DNA from 2 places in the Arthrobacter sp. UC242_113 genome. Region 2 is predicted to be linked to the other one. Evidence: predicted binding sites of a transcription regulator. Region 2 holds the regulator's gene; the other holds the start of a gene.
What was found. The regulator LexA, encoded in region 2, represses DNA repair genes until DNA is damaged. The targets are predictions, from matches to a motif close to TCGAACANNTGTTCGA.

Region 1 (7,350 bases), 960 kb from region 2:
GCCGACGGCGGTCAGCCAGGTGCCGCCGTCGAGCGCCGGCCGCAGGGCAAAGAAAACGATGCCCGCAATGTAAATCAAATAGAACGCCACGGCGTACCCTAGATGGGGCCGGCTGGCCAGCAATTCACCGATGTGGCTGCGGTAGAACGGGTTCATGAGCTTGAGCCACACGGCGTCGATCACGGCGAAAGCAGCGGCGACGACCAAAAATTGCAACACGACCATAAGGGAGCTTAGCAACATGCAGCAGGCCGGGGCTGATTCACGGACTCTGACCCTCGTCCGGCAGGAGCAGTCCCTCGGCGCCGTCCGTGACCTTGACTTCGGGATCGAACTCCTTGGCAAGGCCAGGGCCGGGGACATCGGATCCACGCTTCGGCTGTACCGGCCCGCACCGACTGTTGCCTTCGGCCAGCGCGACACCCGCCTGCCCGGCTTCGGCGCCGCCGCCCAGGCCTGCCGTGAAATGGGGTTCGAGCCGCTGATCCGCAAGGCGGGAGGCCGCGCGGCCGCGTACCACGAAGGCACGCTGATCATTGACCACGTGGAGCCGCACAGCGATGCGATCGCCGGAGCCAAAGGCCGTTTCGCATTTTTCGGCGAAATGCTGGCGGGAGCACTCCAGAGCGTTGGCGTGCACGCCGCTGTCGGGGAGATTCCGGGGGAGTACTGCCCGGGCGAATACAGCGTCCACGGCTTCGCGCCGGGGGCCCCTGACCACCGGATCAAGCTGGTCGGCACAGCCCAGCGCGTGGTGTCCGGCGCCTGGCTGTTCAGCTCCGTCGTGGTGGTGGAAAATTCGGCGCCAATCCGGGAGGTGCTGACGGCCAGCTACGAGGCCCTGGGGTTGGATTGGGATCCCGCGACCGCCGGCGCGGCCAACGACCTTGTGCCCGGCCTTGACGTGCAGGCCATCGAGGACGCGGTGGTCCGCACCTACGCGGAGTACGCCACGCTGGGGCAGGCGGACTTCAGCAGTCTTCGCGCCTAGCGCTGCACCCTGCCGGCGGTGCCGGGTTTGTTCCGGGTTTGTTCCCGAGCAGTCTATTCGGTGTCCGGGTCACTCGGTGGCCGGGGGGATCTGGCAGATCATGAGGACGTTTCCGTCCGGGTCCCGGAAGTTGAACCACTGGTCATCGTTGACTTCGGTGAGTTCCACGCCCCGGGTTTTCATGAAGGCGTGCGCCGCATGGATGTCGGCGGTGTTGAAGTGGAACGCAGGAACCTGGAAGACAGCGCCGGGGGAGTAGATCTTGCTGTCCAGGACAAGGCCGGCCCCCTCCATGGGGAGTATGTACAGATGGTCCAGGAGGACCTTGTCATCGGCGGGCACGCCCAGCATGCCGCAATACCAGTCGCGGGCTTCCTCGATATCGCTGACGGGGACAAAGACGGTGCCGATCTGCGGGGAAACGGGACTCACAGCAATCCTTTGGAACGCGGGAAGGAGCTCGATCTGTAACGCGCTGGACTGGCCGTCGCCGGGGGCGGGGCCCGCCCGGGATTTTTCGTACCCAGACCTGTCGATTTCAAACGCTCAGGAGAGGACGATTAAGGAACAGCCGCTGAAAAAGGAGGTCGGTGATGTGCTATTCATCGCGGGCGGATTTCGGCTGGGACACCCGGAAGGATGCCCTCCGGAAGCCTGAGGTGCACCGGGAACCGGCGCCGCCGGAAGCTGCGCCCGGGAATCCTGTGGACCGTCCGGAACCCCGGACCCACGCGGACGACACCAGGCTGTGGGCCTTCCTGGCCCGCCGCAAGGAGCCCCGCCGCACGGGAGCTCACGCCCGGAGGCCGGTGCAGGACCGGATCGACGAAAAAGTCTGAACGAAACAGTAAAGGCACCGGATTCCGGTGCCTTTACTGGTGAATCTTGGTTGTGGCGTCAGCCCTACGCGGCGAGCCTGCTCTTGACCTCGGCTGCCGACGGGTTCGTGGCAGCGGTGCCGTCCGGGAAGAGGACGGTGGGGACGGTGCGGTTGCCGCCGTTGATCTGCTCCACGAGCTCGGCCGTGCCGTCGACCTCTTCGATGTTGATCTCTGTGTAGCCGATGCCCTGGGCGTCCAGCTGCTTCTTCAGCCGGTTGCAGTAGCCGCACCAGGTGGTCGAGAACATGGTGATGGTGCCGTCTTCGGGGGTAAAGTCCACGGGCTCTCCTCGGATTGATATGGTCCTGTCGGTTTCCTTCCCCACAACCGTAACCCGGGCACCGGTATTCCCCAGCCTCTGTTGCAATGGCATGCTGGTGCCATGTGTGGACGTTACGTCATGGCCCGGGCAGTGGGGGATCTGCTGGCCGAATTCGACGCCGAGCTTGAGAACGAAACCGAAATCCCGCCGTCGTGGAACGTGGCACCCACGGACGGCGCGCCCATCGTCCTGGAACGGCTTATCGACGGCGCCACGGTCCGCCAGCTGCATGTCGCACGCTGGGGCCTGGTGCCGTCCTGGGCGAAAAGCCCGGCCATCGGCGCGAAGATGATCAATGCCAGGAGCGAGTCGGTCCTGGAGAAGCCGGCGTTCCGGAAAGCCGTGCAGTCGAGGCGCTGCGCGGTCCCGGCGGACGGCTACTACGAATGGAAGCAGGGGGAGGGCCGCAGCAAGCAGCCCTATTACGTCCACCCCCGGGATGAGGCGGCCATGGCCTTCGCCGGACTGTACGAGTGGTGGAAGGACCCGTCTGTGCCGCCGGGCGAACCCGCGCAGTGGATGCTCTCCATGTCGATCATGACGGCGGACTCGCCGCCGGCGGGAACTGAAGGCACGGTGTTCGCCGAACTCACCGCCCTCCACGACCGTGTCCCGCTGCCGATGAGCCGCGACACCATGGCGGCCTGGCTTGACCCGCAGGTTGACGACGCTGCCGGCCTGGTGGACCTCGTCCGTTCCGGGGTGAAGGACGTTGCCGCCGGCTGGCGGGTGGATTCCGTGGGCAAGGCTGTGGGCAACGTCCGCAACAACTCCCCGGAGCTCATCGAGCCCGTGGAGGCACTTTTCTGAGGCTGACTTTCAATGGTTCCGGGCTAGCGGACCTTGCCGGAATCAGAGCCGAGCCTGCAATCAGACGGTGACCTGGCCGCCGTCGTCCACTGTCCACGTGGGGTTGAAGGCAATTTCCCAGCGGAAGCCGTCCGGATCGGCGAAGTATCCGGTATAGCCGCCCCAGGGTTGCGTCTTGGGAGGGGCGATGACGGCCGCACCGGCCGACTCTGCCTGAGCGATTACCTGGTCTACCTGCTCGGCGCTGCCGACGTTGTGGCTGAGCGTAATGCAGGGGACTGCGGCGGGAGCATCAACGGCGGCCTCGGCCCGCATCTGCCCGGCATCCCACAGGGAAAGAATCAGGCCGTGGTTGGCCTGGATAAAGACCACCTCGTCGGGAACCTCACGGTGGACCGGCCAGCCCAGGCCGTCCACGTAGAAGCGCCGGGAGGCGGCCACGCTGCGCACTCCCAATGAAATAAAATCGACTCTGGGCTGCATGGTTCGATACTGTCATGATCATGCCCACAAATCACGGAGACGAGAAAAACGCCCAGGCTGACCGGGAACAGCTCGCCGCCGTGCGGGTTGCTGTGGACGAGGTGGACGAGCAGATCGTCACGCTGATCGCCCGCCGCGAGCGCCTGATCCGCATCGCGGGAACCCTGAAGGGTGACGACGCCGAAGTGCGGGCGCCGGGACGCGTGGAGCGGGTCATCGAGCATGTGCGCCTGGCTGCCGAGAAAAAAGAAATAGACCCGGACATCGTGGAAACCACGTACCGGGCCATGATCTCGAAGTTCATCGAGCTTGAAATGAAAATCCACAACGACAACGGCTGAGCTGTTGCCACCGGCTGCGGACAGGTTCCGTCAGCTGACAGGCGCGCCGGGGCGCGGGGCCGGCTGATCCGGGCTGCCGCCCGGCGCCGCTCGCGGGGGCACTGACCCTCTAGAGCTTCTCCTCGACAGGCACGCCGGACTGGAATTCCCGCCCGTCGGCCTCGCTGAACGCGGACATAAGGTGGCTCTTGTCCAGCCCCAGCACTGTGCTCATGGGGAAGTTGCCCGTGATGGTGTTGCCCGAATGCTCAACGCTGCTGAGGTCGAAGTTCTCCTCCGTGCCGTCATGGCTGAAGGAGTAGATCGAAACCGCCTCGCCGTTCATGAACTCGATACCCAGCCTCCGTTGATGAGAATAATCCGGAGTGGCAGCCACGAGCCCCACAACAAAGGCGCCCGATGCTGGAATGTTGCCGTCGATATCGAACTTGGCCACCAATGTGCTTTCTTTGGCGGCGATGCTTACCTGCTTCAGGAGCGCGTCATTGGAACTCATGGGACCATCCTGCCCTGTGAGCCGCCGTCCGTCCACACCCATCTAGGTTTTGTCCCAGGCGCGGCGTAGACTGGAACTATTCGAATACATATTCGAATGACTGCAGTGAATGACTGCATTGAATGACTGCGTATTTCTGCAGGATGAGATGGTATCCGGAGGCACCCATGGGAACGTTCAGCGAGTCTGTTGACGTCGTCTGCGCACCTACCGGTGAGCCGGCGGAGCTTCGCTGGGGCGGCAGGGAATACCGGGTCTGCGCTGACCCCATGCGCTGGTACGAACGCCGCCAGTGGTGGGCGGAAGAACGGCGTGCCCCGCTGGGAAGCGGGCCCGGGCTTGTGGACCATGAGATCTGGCGCGTGCAGGTCCTGCCTGCCGGCCGAAGCAGCCCGCCGGAAAATCCGGCTGCAGACCCATCTGAGCTTTTGACGCTTGACCTGGTGCGGCATACCGGCAGCGGACGCTGGCGGCTGCTCCGGATCCACGACGCCCTCCGGCCCAAAGACGTACCCCAGCACAAATCAGCATGAGCTTCACTCACCTACACGTTTCCACCGCCTTCAGCGCCCACTACGGTGTCTCCTGGCCGGAAGAACTTGCCCAGGCAGCAGCGGCCCAGGGAGCAACCGCCCTTGGGTGCACGGACCGGGACGGCCTCTACGGCTCCGTAAAACACCTCAAGGCATGCATGGCTGCCGGGATTGACCCGGTGATCGGCGTGGATCTGTCAGTGTTCGCCGACGAGGCGGACCATGAGGTCGGGATGCCTGATTCGCAGATGGCTGGGGCCCGGTTTTCCAAAACCCGGTTTTCGGCGGAACGAGTCACCGGGCGGGTCGTAGTGTTGGCGCACGGCCACAACAACGGTGCGGGGTACAAGGCACTGTGCCGGCTGATCTCCGACGCACACGCCCGCACCACGGGCAAGGCCGGGGGAACGGTGCCAGTTGCCATCACCAGGGCTGAGCTCGCTTCACGCGTCCTGGACCCGGAAACCCTCAAGCCGGTGCTGACCGTGCTGCTGGGCCCGGATTCCGACGTCGGCCTGGCCCTGGGCGGGCGGCGGTACCTCCGGCCCCGCACCCTTTTCAAGGGCTGGCTGGACGCCATGCCCGCCGGAAGCGTCGGGGCAGAGATCGTCACCCACCTCAGCGCGCCGGGTGAACCCTTAAGCACGGCCCACGCGGTCCGCATGCTCAAGCTGGCACAGGAGTATGGCGTGCCGGCCGTGCTCACCAACGCAGTCCGTTACTGCGAGGAGGACGGGGCTGCCACCGCCGACGTCCTGGATTCGGCCCGTACGCTGAAGTCGCTTCCGGAACTCTCCTCTGCCCCGCTGCTCCAGCCCAACGGGCAGGGCTGGCTGAAAACCCCGGACCAAATGGTGGAGCTGGGCAAGGAAATCATCCATGCCGCCGGCTACGGTGCCGCCGATCTCCAGGTGCTGCTCGCACAGACTGAGGCGCTTGCGGACCGTTGCCGCATGGATCCCGTGTCCGACATGGGCTGGAAGCAGCCGGTGGTGCCCGAGGCCGCCGTCATCGGCATTGAAGGGGACCCGCTGGCAGAACTGGCCCAGCGCTGCGAGGCCGGAATTGCGCGGCGATTCCCCGGCATCTCCGGTAAGGCGGAAGCAGACATGCGCGCCAGGCTGCAGCATGAGCTGAAGATCATTGCCCGCCTCGGCTTTGCCTCCTACTTCCTCACCGTAGCCGAGGTTTCCCGGATGATCCTGGACATGAATGTGAGGGCTGCAGCACGGGGATCGGGTGCTTCCAGCCTGGTCAACTATTTGATCGACATCAGCCAGGTGAACCCCCTCCAGCATGACCTGATCTTCGAACGGTTCCTCTCCGGGGACCGGTCCACGCTGCCTGATATCGACATTGATGTGGAAAGCGCGGAGCGGCACAACGTCTACCGGAAGATCTTTGACCGGTTCGGCTCCCAGCGCGTCACGCTGATGAGCATGCAGAACGGCTACCGCGCTCGCGGTGCGGTGCGGGACGCCGGCATGGCTTTGGGGATGGACGACGGCGATGTCGGCGAGATTGCCAAACAGCTGTGGCGCTTTTCGGCACGGAAGTTCCGGGAAGCTCTGGAGGAAAAACCGGAACTCCGCGAATTCGCCGGACGGGTGGAACAGCGAAACTTCTCTGAGAACCAGCAGCTGGACCTGCTGGTGGACCTCACCGAACGGCTGGACCGCCTTCCCCGCCACATCTCCATGCACCCCTGCGGGGTGATCCTCGGAGATGCCTCACTGCTGGACCGTACTCCCGTCCAGCCCAGCGGCCTTGGCCTGCCCATGAGCCAGTTCGACAAACACGACATGGACCCCATGGGCATGCTGAAGCTGGATGTCCTTGGTGTCAGGATGCAAAGTGCCATGGCCTTTGCCGTGCGGGAGATCATCCGGATCCACCCCTCCAAGGCTGAAGTGGTGGCGGCCGGAGCCCATCCCGCTGGGCCTGGTGGCTGCGGGCCGGACTACATCGCCGAGGATGGCCTGATCGACCTCAACGCAGTTCCTCTTGATGATGAGCCGACGTATGAGCTGATCAGAAGCACCCACACGCTGGGATGCTTCCAGATCGAATCTCCGGGCCAGCGGGAACTGGTGGGGAAGATGGCCCCGCGCGAGTTCAACGACCTCATCATCGACATCTCACTGTTCCGCCCCGGTCCCATGAAATCCGACATGGTCCGGCCCTTCCTTGAACACCGGCACGGCTTCGCTCCGGAGACCTACCCACACCCGGACCTGATGCCGGTACTGAAGGAAACCCACGGGGTGACGGTCTTCCACGAGCAGATCCTGAGGACCTTTGATGTGATGACCGGCTGCGGGCTGGCGAAAGCCGACGAGTTCCGCCGGGCGCTGAGCGACGAGGTCAAGGAGGGCCAGGTGGAGGAGTTTTTCCGCCGTGAGGCAAAGGCCAGGAAGTATTCGCCGGAGGTGGTGGACAAGGTCTGGGGCACCCTGAAATCGTTCGCCAGCTTCGGGTTCTGCAAAGCCCACG
Region 2 (7,350 bases):
CCGTATTCCTGCGCGAACGCCTGACTCGCCGGGCAGTTGGAGGTGTCCTGATTGCACTTGCCGGCGTGCTGCTTGTCCTCAGCAACGGCGACCTGGGCAAGCTGCTGCATGCCGGATTCGGGACCGGTGAGCTGTTCATGCTCGGAGCCATTGCAGCGTGGTCCGCCTATACGATTACCGGACGCCTGGCTCCGCCGCTGCCACCGATAACCGCAACGGCCATCCAGGCCGCGATCACGGTCGTTGTGCTCGCACCACTCAGCCTCGCTGCCGGCGGTCCGGCGCTGCCGTCCACGCCGGGTGCCGTCTCTTCCCTGGTCTTCATCGCGCTGTTCCCGTCGGTGCTGTCCTACCTGCTCTGGAACCGCGCCCTGGCAGTCATCCCGGCCGGCAACGCCGGAGTGTTCCTCAACCTCATCACCGTCTTTACAGCCCTGTTCACAATCCTCTCCGGCCATCCCTACACGTTCGCCCAACTAGCAGGCGGTGTGATTGTGGTCGCCGGCATCCTCCTGACCAGCACCCGCGGCCGCAGAGGCGGATCCACACCGTTTTTCTGGCGCCACCGGCGGACGGGTAACCTTGAACCATGAATGAAACCCTTGCAGAAACAGCCCGGCCCGCCGCCACCACACTGAGCGGACTGCGGTTCTCCAAGGGCCACGGAACAGGCAACGATTTCGTCCTGGTCGCTGATCCCGAGGGCGTGCACGCGATCTCCGCGGAGCAGGTCGCCCAGCTGTGCGACCGGCACCGCGGCATCGGCGGCGACGGACTCATCCGCGCCGTCCCGTCCCGTCTCCTTGACGAGGGCCGTCAGATTCTTGCCGAAAATCCCGGCGCCGAGTGGTTCATGGATTACCGCAACGGTGACGGTTCGCTGTCGGAGATGTGCGGCAATGGCGTGCGTGTCTTCGTCCACTTTTTGCTGGCTGAAGGCCTGGCTGAGCTGCCGGCCGGCGGCTCGCTGACCATTGGCACCCGCGGGGGCGTCAAGACCATTGTCCGCACAGGTGACGGCTACGCCGTCGACATGGGCCCCTGGGAGTTCATCTTCCCGGACGAGGCGGCGGCCCGCGCCATGGATTCGCTGGTCAGCGCGGAGGGACTCGAGGTGCCGCGGCCGGCGTTGTCCGTCAGCATGGGCAACCCCCACACGGTCGTCGCCCTCGCCGAGCTGTCCGAACTCCGCGACACCCGGCTCTTCACCGCCCCGCACGTCGACCCGGCTCCCGCCAATGGCACGAACGTCAGTTCGTTGTCCCGGCCGAACCGCTGGTGCACGACGGCGTGGGCACCGTGACCATGCGGGTCCATGAACGTGGCGTCGGTGAAACGCAGTCCTGCGGCACCGGCGCATGCGCCGCGGCGGTGGCCATCCGTCACTGGGCCGGGCAGGGCGCCCCGGACGCCTGGCAGGTGAAGGTGCCGGGCGGCGTCGTGGGCGTGAAGTTCTTCACCGTCGCCGGCGGCCGCGAGCACGTTGAGCTCAGCGGCCCGGCAACGATCGTTGCTACTGGGACGCTTTCCTGACCCGCAGGATCCTGAAAGATTTGGATGTGCTTTCCCGCGTCACCGTGAACGAGTCGTCCAGAACCTCCGCCAGCCAGCGCTGAAGCGTGTCCGAGCCCAGGTTCTTCTGCACCACCAGCCAGGCCGAACCGCCCGGTGCCAGCCTCGGCAGCCAGAGCAGCAGGAGTGAGTGCAGCTCATCCTTGCCGATCCGGATCGGCGGATTGGACCAGATGGTGTCGAAGCGGATATCGGGATCCACGTTCTCCGGCGTGCTGGCCGTGACATTGCTCAGCCCGAGCAGTTCGGCGTTCCCGTTGGTGAGCGCGATGCACCGTTCATTGACGTCCACGGCGTAGACCTGCGCGTGCGGTGCCCGCAGCGCCATCGTCAGGGCGATGGGTCCCCCACCCGCAGCCGATGTCGAGCAGGTTTCCCTGCGGCGCAGGCGCGGGAACCTCGGCCAGCAGGATGGCCGTCCCCTTGTCGATGCCATCCGGGCTGAAGATGCCGGACGAGGTCTGCAGCTTGCGCGTTTCACCGGCCAGTTCCACTGTGAGGGGCTTGCGGGTAAACGGCCCCGCGGGTGAGGCGCTGAAATAGTGGGCAGACTCCATAACTGGCCAGATTAGTGGTCTGGCCCGCCCGATGGGAAACCGGCTGACGGGAAGCCGGCTGGCGGGAAGCCGGCTGGCGGGTCTGGTATCCTTAAACGCATGTTCCTGATTTTTGAGTAGCCGGTACTTCTTTTTGCCCGCGGCCTTCAGCCGCCGGCACCGGCCCATGGCTCCCCTCCACCGCGACGCAGGCATTGCCCTTTACAGGCACACACCTTCCGCCGGAGCGCAGCCCGAACAGCACTCAATCAGACCGCTTCCCGCCGGCCATGCCCGACGTCTGCCGGCATATCAGGAGACCCTCCATGACCCCTCGCAGTCAGCCCAGCGCGAATACCGCTGCCAAGGGCGGCAATCAGCACTATTCTGAAGATGCAGAACCTTCAAAGGAGACCATGACCAATCAGCAAAATCCCGGATCCGAGCCGGCAGCCCAGGACATGAGTCCTGAGGAGATCCAGGCTGTAATCGACCGGATCCTCGCCAAGGACGTCCCGGCCAAGAACGCCACACCTGCCAACGGCAGCCGCGCGGACAGCCAGGGCGTCCTGGGCAAGGCGCAGGCCATCTCGCAGCTCGCCGAAGAGCACAGCACGTACGACGGCGACCAGCAGGACCTCGAGGAACGCCGGGCACTGCGACGCACGGCCGGGCTGTCCACCGAACTCGAGGACGTCACCGAAGTCGAATACCGGCAGTTGCGCCTGGAACGAGTCGTTCTCGCGGGTCTCTGGACCGAAGGCACGCTTGCCGACGCCGAGAATTCCCTGCGTGAACTCGCCGCCCTGGCGGAAACAGCTGGCTCGGAAGTCCTCGACGGACTGGTCCAGCGACGCGCCAAGCCGGACCCCGGGACTTTCCTCGGTTCCGGCAAGGCCCTGGAACTCAAGGACGTGGTGATGTCCACCGGCGCCGATACCGTCGTGGTGGACGCCGAACTCGCTCCGTCGCAGCGGCGCGGCCTTGAAGACATCGTCAAGGTGAAGGTCATCGACCGCACGGCCCTCATCCTCGACATCTTCGCCCAGCACGCCAAGAGCCGCGAAGGTAAGGCCCAGGTGGAGCTGGCGCAGCTCGAGTACCTCCTCCCGCGCCTCCGCGGATGGGGTGAATCCATGTCCCGCCAGGCCGGTGGCCAGGTGGGTGGCGCCGGCGCCGGCATGGGCTCTCGTGGTCCCGGTGAAACCAAGATCGAACTGGATCGGCGAAGGATCCGCACCCGGATGGCCAAGCTGCGGCGGGAGATCGCCGCGATGAAGCCCGCACGGGAGACCAAACGGGCCAACCGACGTCGCAATGAAGTCCCGTCCGTGGCCATCGCCGGATACACCAACGCCGGCAAGTCCTCACTGCTGAACCGCCTTACCGACGCCGGCGTCCTGGTGGAGAACGCCCTGTTCGCCACCCTGGATCCGACCGTCCGCAAGGCCGAGACCGCCGACGGGATGGGGTACACGCTGGCCGACACCGTGGGCTTCGTCCGGTCCCTTCCCACCCAGCTGGTGGAGGCGTTCCGTTCCACCCTTGAGGAAGTGGCGGATGCGGACTTGATCCTGCACGTCGTCGACGTGTCGCACCCGGACCCTGAGGGCCAGATCGCCGCCGTACGCGCGGTGTTCGCCGAGGTGGACGCCCGCAAGGTGCCTGAGATCATCGTCCTGAACAAGGCCGACGCCGCCGACCCGTTTGTGGTGGAGCGGCTGAAGCAGCGCGAACCGCGGCACGTGGTGGTTTCGGCGCGTACGGGGGAGGGTATTGCCGAGCTGCTCGAGGCCATCAGCGAAGCCATCCCGCGGCCTAACGTCAAGATGCAGCTCCTCGTGCCGTACCACCGCGGTGATCTCATCAGTAAGCTGCACGACTCCGACGCGGAGATCCTGAGCCTGGATCACGAAGAGGGCGGCACCCGCGCCGTGGTCATGGTCCGGGAAGGCCTCGCGGCTGAACTGGAATCCTTCAGCACCGATGACTGACGGGGCGGCAGCCGCCGGCGCCGCGGCCACGGCCGGCGAGCAGCTTGTACTCGACCTGCTCGACCGTGCCGTGGCTGGCATGGGCGGCCAAAGCCGCAGCGGCCAGCACGAGATGGCCCGGCAGGTGGCGCGCGCAATAGAAACCGGCGACCACCTGCTGGTGCAGGCCGGCACGGGAACCGGCAAGTCGCTGGCCTACCTGGTCCCGCTCATCGCGCACTCGCTAGAGAGCAATAAGCCGACCCTCGTCTCCACCGCCACCCTCGCGCTGCAGACCCAGATCGTGGGCCGTGACCTCCCGCGGCTGCTGGAGAGCCTCAAACCGGCACTCGACCGGCCCGTGAAGGTGGCCTTGGTCAAGGGCCGCGCGAACTACGTCTGCAGGCACAAGCTGGAGGGCGGCTTTCCCTCCGAGGAACCCTCGGAGGGTCAGCTGTTCTCCCTGGGCGAGGACACCAGCGTCCCGCACTTCGCCGCGGCCATGGGCGGCCCCTCCTCGCAGCTCGGCAAGGAGGTGGTCAGGCTCCGGGAATGGGCGGAGCAGACCACCACGGGCGACCGGGACGAGCTCCTTCCCGGTGTCACGGACCGGGCCTGGCGGCAGGTGTCCGTCACATCTATGGAATGCCTCGGCGCGCAGAAATGCCCCCTGGCTGAAGAGTGCTTCAGCGAACTTGCCCGCCATAACGCCACCGAAGCCGACGTCGTGGTGACCAACCACGCCATGCTGGCCGTCAGCGCCTTTGAGGGCCTGGCCGTGCTGCCGGAGTACGACGTCGTGGTGGTGGACGAGGCCCACGAACTCCAAGACCGGGTGACCGGCGCGGTTTCGGGGCAGCTGTCGGTGGCCATGGTCCATGCCGCGGCGTCCGGCGCCCGCAAGCACACCGGGATCACTGTTGACGCGCTCAACACGGCGGCTGCCAACCTTGAGGTGGCTCTTGCAGGCGTTCCCAGCGGCTTGCTGCCCAACGGCCTGAGCGACGAGCAGCTGGATTGTGTGGACCAGCTTCGAGAGGCCTGCCGGGCGGCGCTGTCGGACTCCAAAGGGGACAGCAACACAACGGCCGACGGCGGGCGGCAGCTCGCGCGCTCCCGCCTGCTGGTGATCCTGGAGCTTTGCGAACGTTTGATTGCGGCGCGCGAAAACCGCGAAGTGGTCTGGTTCTCCCGGAACAGCACGTTTGATCCCCAGCAGGGATACTCGGCGCCGGACGAGACTGCCCCGGCTCTGGTCAACATCGCCCCGCTGAGCGTCGCAGGCAGGCTCCGGGAAGGCCTGTTCGCCGGCCATACCGTGGTGCTGACGTCGGCCACACTGGCCATCGGCTCTGCCTTCGAACCCGCCGCAGGCGGACTGGGCCTGGTCGGGGACGGTGCACCGAGCTGGACCGGCGTCGACGTGGGTTCGCCCTTCGACTACCCCCGGCAGGGCATCCTTTACGTGGCAGGGCACTTGCCGAAACCGGGCCGCGGCACTTCGCCTGAGGCGCTGGACGAACTCGAGTCCCTCATCCGCGCCTCGGGCGGGGGAGCGCTCTGCCTGTTCTCCTCCCGGCGGGCCGCCGAGGAAGCGGCGGACGCCCTGCGCACGCGGCTGGATGTCAGCATTCTCTGCCAGGGCGAATCCACCATGACGGCACTGGTGAAGCAGTTCGCCGACGAGCCCGATACGTGCCTGTTCGGCACGATGTCACTCTGGCAGGGCGTCGACGTGCCGGGCGGATCATGCCGCCTGGTGGTCATCGACAGGATCCCCTTCCCGCGCCCGGACGACCCCCTGATGACCGCGCGGTCCCGGGCCGTTGCCCAGGCCGGCGGCAACGGTTTCATGTCCGTGTCCGCCACGCATGCGGCCATCAGGCTGGCCCAGGGGGCGGGACGGCTCATCCGGTCCACGAATGACAAGGGCGTGGTGGCGGTGCTGGATTCCCGGCTGTCCACGGAACGCTATGGCGGGTTCCTGCGGGCCGCCCTGCCGCCGTTCTGGCCGACGACCGACAAGAAGACCGCCGTCGCAGCACTCGAACGGCTCGCCGGCGCACAGGCGTAAGGAAGCCCCGGGCTATAACAGCCCGGGGCCGAAGTTCCAGCGGCTACAGCGAGCGGAGTACGGAGACCACCTTGCCCATGACAACGGCGTGGTCGCCGAGGATGGGTTCGTACTGCGTGTTCTGCGGAAGCAGCCATGTGTGCCCGTCGCGCTGCCGGAATGTCTTGACGGTCGCTTCGTCGTCGAGCAGCGCCGCGACGATGTCGCCGTTGACCGCGTCACTTTGCCGCCGGACCACCACCCAGTCTCCGTCGCAGATGGCGGCGTCCACCATGGAGTCGCCGGCAACCTTGAGCATAAACAGTTCGCCGTGGCCCACCAGCTGGCGTGGCAGCGGCATCAGGTCCTCCACCATCTGGTCCGCGAGGATCGGGCCGCCGGCGGCGATCCGGCCCACCAGTGGCACCATTGCGGTGTCCATTGCGCTGGGCAGTTCGGACACGGACGCGACTGCGGTGCCCAGGGCGGGGGCCTTGTCCGCGCCGCCGCTCTTTGCCGTCCCTGCATCCAGAGTGAGCGGCATCAGGACCTCCATAGCGCGCGGCCGCTTGGGGTCGCGGCGGAGGTAGCCAAGCTTTTCCAGCTGCGAGAGCTGATGGGTCACGCTGGACAGGCTGGCCAGGCCGACGGTGTCCCCGATTTCCCGCATTGACGGCGGGTAGCCGTTGTCGTTGACCGAGCGCTGGATGGTTTCCAGGATCTTTTTCTGCCGGACGGTGAGTCCCTTGGGGGTCCGCTGAGACCGCGGGCTGCGCTGGGGAGCCTTGCCGTCAGAGGCCTGTGCTGCCATGTTCGCCAACGCCTTTCCATTCCTCCCGGCCGCGGTAGCTGCAGTGGCCGGGAACTTCCGGCCTGAAAATGTCAGACCCTGCTGATCAACTGCAGATGTGGTTGTTCTGTGATTTCCAACGTAGGCCAGCCATAGTGCTTTTTCAAACATTTGTTCTAGCGAGTCTCGACTTAATTCGTCGATAGGTGCTAAAACTAGAAAAAGCAAAGTTCGAACATGTGTTCTAGTGAGGGCCACTTGGCAGTCCGGTGTTCGAACTGTCTGTTCGAATACGAGTACGAGGCAGCACAACTTGGTCCAGGAGGGCTCACGCCATGTCAGCTTCAACAGCAGCACCAACTTCAACGGTAAGGTCCTATTCAGCGGCAGGGCCCCGTTCATCTGCCCCGACCCGGCCCGGCAAGC

Region 1: a site for LexA is predicted at 4,405-4,420, ahead of ACHMXB_RS07630 (DUF6504 family protein). Genes of this name have one in related genera too.

The regions. Positions count from the first base shown of each region.
Region 1 is NZ_CP171968.1:1,719,597-1,726,946, reverse strand. Features, by position in the region: gene ACHMXB_RS07675 (DUF2177 family protein) at 1-225, opposite strand, end outside; gene ACHMXB_RS07670 (biotin/lipoate A/B protein ligase family protein) at 242-991, shown strand; gene ACHMXB_RS07665 (VOC family protein) at 1,061-1,423, opposite strand; gene ACHMXB_RS07660 (hypothetical protein) at 1,585-1,830, shown strand; gene ACHMXB_RS07655 (mycoredoxin) at 1,895-2,152, opposite strand; gene ACHMXB_RS07650 (SOS response-associated peptidase) at 2,255-3,004, shown strand; gene ACHMXB_RS07645 (VOC family protein) at 3,065-3,487, opposite strand; gene ACHMXB_RS07640 (chorismate mutase) at 3,502-3,828, shown strand; gene ACHMXB_RS07635 (hypothetical protein) at 3,938-4,324, opposite strand; gene ACHMXB_RS07630 (DUF6504 family protein) at 4,492-4,857, shown strand; gene ACHMXB_RS07625 (DNA polymerase III subunit alpha) at 4,854-7,350, shown strand, end outside.
Region 2 is NZ_CP171968.1:759,670-767,019, forward strand. Features, by position in the region: gene ACHMXB_RS03445 (DMT family transporter) at 1-593, shown strand, start outside; partial or broken gene dapF (diaminopimelate epimerase) at 590-1,533, shown strand; partial or broken gene ACHMXB_RS03455 (class I SAM-dependent methyltransferase) at 1,514-2,129, opposite strand; gene hflX (GTPase HflX) at 2,525-4,102, shown strand; gene ACHMXB_RS03465 (ATP-dependent DNA helicase) at 4,095-6,155, shown strand; gene lexA (transcriptional repressor LexA) at 6,199-6,945, opposite strand; gene ACHMXB_RS03475 (LysM peptidoglycan-binding domain-containing protein) at 7,260-7,350, shown strand, end outside.